DNA from 2 places in the Streptomyces sp. NPDC110618 genome. Region 2 is predicted to be linked to the other one. Evidence: riboswitches for the same ligand, from Rfam matches in the RefSeq annotation. Region 2 holds a riboswitch; the other holds the start of a gene.
The links. Region 2 has a riboswitch for cyclic di-AMP ahead of ACZ7L7_RS34495 (M23 family metallopeptidase). Riboswitches for the same ligand answer to the same signal wherever they lie in the genome.

Region 1: another riboswitch for cyclic di-AMP. It lies ahead of ACZ7L7_RS28525 (C40 family peptidase); the one in region 2 lies ahead of ACZ7L7_RS34495 (M23 family metallopeptidase).

The regions. Positions count from the first base shown of each region.
Region 1 is NZ_JBVKBN010000019.1:124,406-126,595, reverse strand. It holds gene ACZ7L7_RS28535 (ATP-dependent Clp protease proteolytic subunit) at 1-204, shown strand, start outside; gene ACZ7L7_RS28530 (hypothetical protein) at 212-517, shown strand; cyclic di-AMP (ydaO/yuaA leader) riboswitch at 869-1,064, shown strand; gene ACZ7L7_RS28525 (C40 family peptidase) at 1,068-1,541, shown strand; gene ACZ7L7_RS28520 (ATP-binding protein) at 1,703-2,161, opposite strand.
Region 2 is NZ_JBVKBN010000031.1:34,648-36,837, reverse strand. It holds gene ACZ7L7_RS34500 (M16 family metallopeptidase) at 1-567, shown strand, start outside; cyclic di-AMP (ydaO/yuaA leader) riboswitch at 783-944, shown strand; gene ACZ7L7_RS34495 (M23 family metallopeptidase) at 958-1,728, shown strand; gene ACZ7L7_RS34490 (GntR family transcriptional regulator) at 1,938-2,190, shown strand, end outside.

The DNA of each region.
Region 1 (2,190 bases), on a different contig from region 2:
GATCTGGTGATCCAGGCCGCGGAGCTGACGCGGATTCGGGCCCGCTTGGAGGAGATGCTCGCCCGGCACACCGGACGCAGCCGGGAGCAGGTGAGCGCCGACATCGAGCGGGAGAAGGTGCTGGACGCGCGGGAGGCCCTGGCGTACGGGCTGGTGGACCGGATCGTGCCGAGTCGCAAGAGCACCACCCCGGGCACGAGGTGAGCCGCGGATGCTGCCGGACCTTCCGCCGCTGCCCGCGCTGACGCGCGCCGAGGCCGAGTTGATCGACCGTTACCTCGACGTGGTCGATCTGCTCGGGCACATCAACCCCACGCGCCGCACCGACACCTACGGCGGGCTGCGGGCCGCCCAGGCACTCGTGTCCCGCGCGACCGAACTGCGTGACGCGCTGGCGCTCATGCATCAGCGCGGTGAGACCGAGCTGCATGCCCCCACGCTGGCGCGTGCGCTGCGCGTGCTGGACGGGGAGCGCCGCACGGCTCGCGTCACGGTTCCTCCGCGCTCGGACAGTTGACGCACGTGAGAGGGGTGCGGGCGGCTCCTCGCCATGTCGAGTCGTCCGGACCTGAGTTGAAACGGACCGAACGACGTACCCACTGTTGGCGTAGTCGCGTGTCCTTTTTCCGGCCCGCCGGGGTTGCGCAACGCGCGTAGCGCCGGAACCGAAAGAGACGTTCCGTGCCTGGTCCGGGCATCCCCCAACGCCTGGACGGTAGTTCGAATGGAGCAGTGTCCACCCGAACGGATGAGTGGTGAGTAACACCACAAATCCCCGGTTCCATTGGGATTTTCGGACATCGGTGAGCCAAGATCCCTGTCTGACGACAAGCCCCCGCCACAGCGGCGGGGCGGTCCGGGCGGACGCCGAGTCCTGCCGCCGCCCGGATGACCGGTCGACAGGAGTGGATCGGCAGGAGTGGAGGACCCAAGCACGACGGGTCGCCGGTGCGGAGTCTCCGCGCACCGAGCAGCCCTTGGGGTGAAGCCGCTCTCAGCGGCCGGGCAACTTCGCCAGCCCGAATCCGACAGGTCATCCTTCACAGGCGGCTGACGAAGGGTTGCGCATGACTGCGCTCAATCGTGTCCCGTCGCTGATGGTCCGGGCCGGTACGGCCTCGGCTCTCACCCTCGCCGCCGTCGGCGGCTCGATCGTGGCTCCCGGCCTCGCCTCCGAGGCGGCCGCTGCCACTCCGGCGTCGAAGGCACTGAAGGTCGCGGCTTCGAAGAAGGGATCCCCCTACAAGTGGGGTGCCGTGGGGCCGCACCGCTTCGACTGCTCCGGGCTCACGCTGTACTCGTACAAGAAGGCGGGCAAGAAGCTGCCTCGTACGGCGGCCCAGCAGTACAACAAGACGCGCCACATCTCCGCCGGCAACCGCAAGGCGGGTGACCTCGTGTTCTTCCACTCGGGGTCGAACGTCTACCACGTCGGTATCTACGCCGGGAAGGGGAAGATCTGGCACGCCCCGAAGACCGGTGACGTGGTGCGGCTGCAGAAGATCTGGACCAAGAGCGTCTGGTACGGCCGGGTGAGCTGACCGGGCGGTTCTCAGGGGCGGCGGCGCCCTGACGCGCCGTCGCCCTGAGGGCTGTTCAGGGGGCTTTGCAGGGACTTCCCTCCCAAGGGACTTCCCAGGGGCCTTCCCAGGGGGACTTTCAGAGGGCTTTCAGGGGGCTTTTCAGGCGTTCCGACGGAGTTTCAGGGCTCCTGCTGCCCCGCCGCGGTGACCGGGCGGGCCGGGACCGTCCAGGGCAGTTCGATGGAGACCGTCTTCCCGCCCTCGCGGGTCGGCCGGACTCTGAGCCGGCCGCCGCACTCGGCGGTGAGCCAGCGGATGATCACCAGTCCGCGGCCGTTGTCCTGCTGGACGGCGGCGGGCAGGCGCCTGGGGAACCGGGGATGACTGTCGGTCACCCCGATGCGCAACTGCTCGTCATGGTGCAACTCGATGTCCACCGTGAAGGTGGGTGACTGACCCAGGGTGTGCTGGACGGCGTTGGTCGCGAGTTCGGAGACGATGAGCCGGATGGTGTCGGCCGCGTCCGTCTCGGCCGGCAGCCCCCATTCCGCGAGGGTGCTGACCACATAGCCGCGGGCCGCGGAGACCGAGGCGGGATCGCTCGGCAGAGTGACGGATGCTTCCAGATGGTCTGCCATGGCGACGTCGTCCCTTTCCCACGGGACCG
Region 2 (2,190 bases):
GACCGGCACGACCGCGTATGGCCCGCGCAGGTGCTCGGCACGTACTGCCTGGGCGGCACCCTCACCTCCCGCCTGGACCGCGTGCTGCGCGAGGAGAAGGGCTACACCTACGGCGTGCGCGCCTTCGGGCAGGTCCTGCGCTCCGCCCCCGACGGCACCGGCGCCTCCATGCTCGCCATCAGCGGCTCCGTGGACACCCCGAACACCGGCCCGGCGCTGGGGGACCTGTGGACGGTGCTGCGCACCCTCGCCGAGGGCGGCCTCACCGATGCCGAGCGGGACGTCGCCGTGCAGAACCTGGTCGGGGTGGCGCCGCTGAAGTACGAGACGGCCGCCGCCGTCGCCGGCACCCTCGCCGACCAGGTCGAGCAGCACCTGCCCGACGACTTCCAGGCCACCCTGTACCGGCAGCTCGCCGAGACGGGCACCGTGGAGGCTACCGCGGCGGTCGTGAACGCCTTCCCGGTGGACCGTCTGGTGACGGTCCTGGTGGGTGACGCGGCGCAGATCAAGGAGCCCGTCGAGGCCCTCGGAATCGGTGAAGTCACCGTCGTGACAGCCGAGTAGACACACCCTCGGATCCCGAACGCGCGGCCACGCGCGCGTGGAGCCCTGGTGACCGGAGCGTCACCAGGGCTCCCGTATGTCCGAATTGATGCGGAGGTTGCCTGTCTGCCCTGTGGCGTGCGCTACAAAAGCACTGATCCGTTTGAGGATTGAAAGCGGCCCCGTTTAGCGTCATGCGGGCTGTTCGTCAGGCAGTGCGCCGCACCCGCGGCACCGGACAGTCATCGCCGAGTCCCCGAAGGCGCGAGCCTGGGGAGCCGGGGACCCACCGCAGTCCCTGGGGTGAATCGGGCGCCCGCGCGCAAGCGAGGGGGTCCGTAGGAGACCTTCCTGCTCCGAACCCGTCAGCTAACCCGGTAGGCGAGAAGGAAGGAAAGGACAAGCCACTTCATGGCGTTGACCCGCGCCACCGGGAAGCACCGTCGTCCCAGCCGGATGCAGCGCAGTACCGCCCGTGCGGCGGGCGTCGCGGCGCTCACCACCACCGGCGTCATCGGCACCGTGGCCGGACCGGCGTTCGCCGCCGCCCCCGAGGCCCCCGTCGAGCAGACCGGCATCACCCCCGTCCTCACCATGGGCGACACGGTCGCCGAGCAGATCGACGCCCAGGCCGCGGCGCAGCAGGAGGCGGCCGAGCTGGCGGAGATCAAGCGCCAGGCCGAGGAGGACGCCCGTCAGCGGGCCGCCGAGGCCGCGAAGGAGGCCCGGGAGGCCAAGGAGCGTGCCGCCCGCGAGGCCGAGCGCAAGCGCCTGAACACCTTCGTCTCGCCGATCGCCGGCTCCTACGTCTCGACCAGCTACCAGGCAGGCGGCGCCGTCTGGTCCTCCGGCAGCCACACCGGCATCGACTTCCACGCCTCCAGCGGCACCTCGGTCCGCTCGGTCGGCGTCGGCACCGTCGTCGAGGCCGGCTGGGGCGGGGCGTACGGCAACCAGGTCGTCATCAAGATGCACGACGGCACCTACACCCAGTACGGGCACCTGTCGTCCGTCAGTGTCTCGGTGGGCCAGAGCGTCACCCCGGGCCAGCAGATCGGCCTGTCGGGTGCCACCGGCAACGTGACCGGGGCGCACCTGCACTTCGAGGCCCGCACGGGTGAGGACTACGGCTCGGACATCGACCCGGTCTCCTACCTCCGCTCGCACGGTGTGAACATCTGACCCGCACGGGTGTGACCATCTGACGGCACTGCCCCAACCCGCTGAACCCCGGCTGACGAAGCCGGGGTTTTCGGCGTTTTCCGGTCCCCGTTGTCCAAAAAATATGCATGGAATCCGGCCCGCCATCGGAAATTCCCGCTCATTGTCATAGAGTCACTGAACACACGTCAGTCGTCGACGTTTCACGGGGATTAAAGCGGAGGTCGGTCATGCGTGTTCCGGCGCACTCGGTATGCACGGCGATCCGGGACGATATCGTCGCCGGTGTCTACGAACGCGGCAGCCGGCTCACCGAGGAACTGCTCGCCCGCCGCTACGGCGTCAGCCGGGTCCCGGTCCGGGAAGCCCTGCGCACGCTGGAGGCCGAGGGCTTCGTGGTGACCCGGCGGCACGCGGGCGCCTGCGTCGCCGAACCCACCGAGCAGGAGGCGTCCGACCTGCTGGAGATGCGCGGTCTGCTGG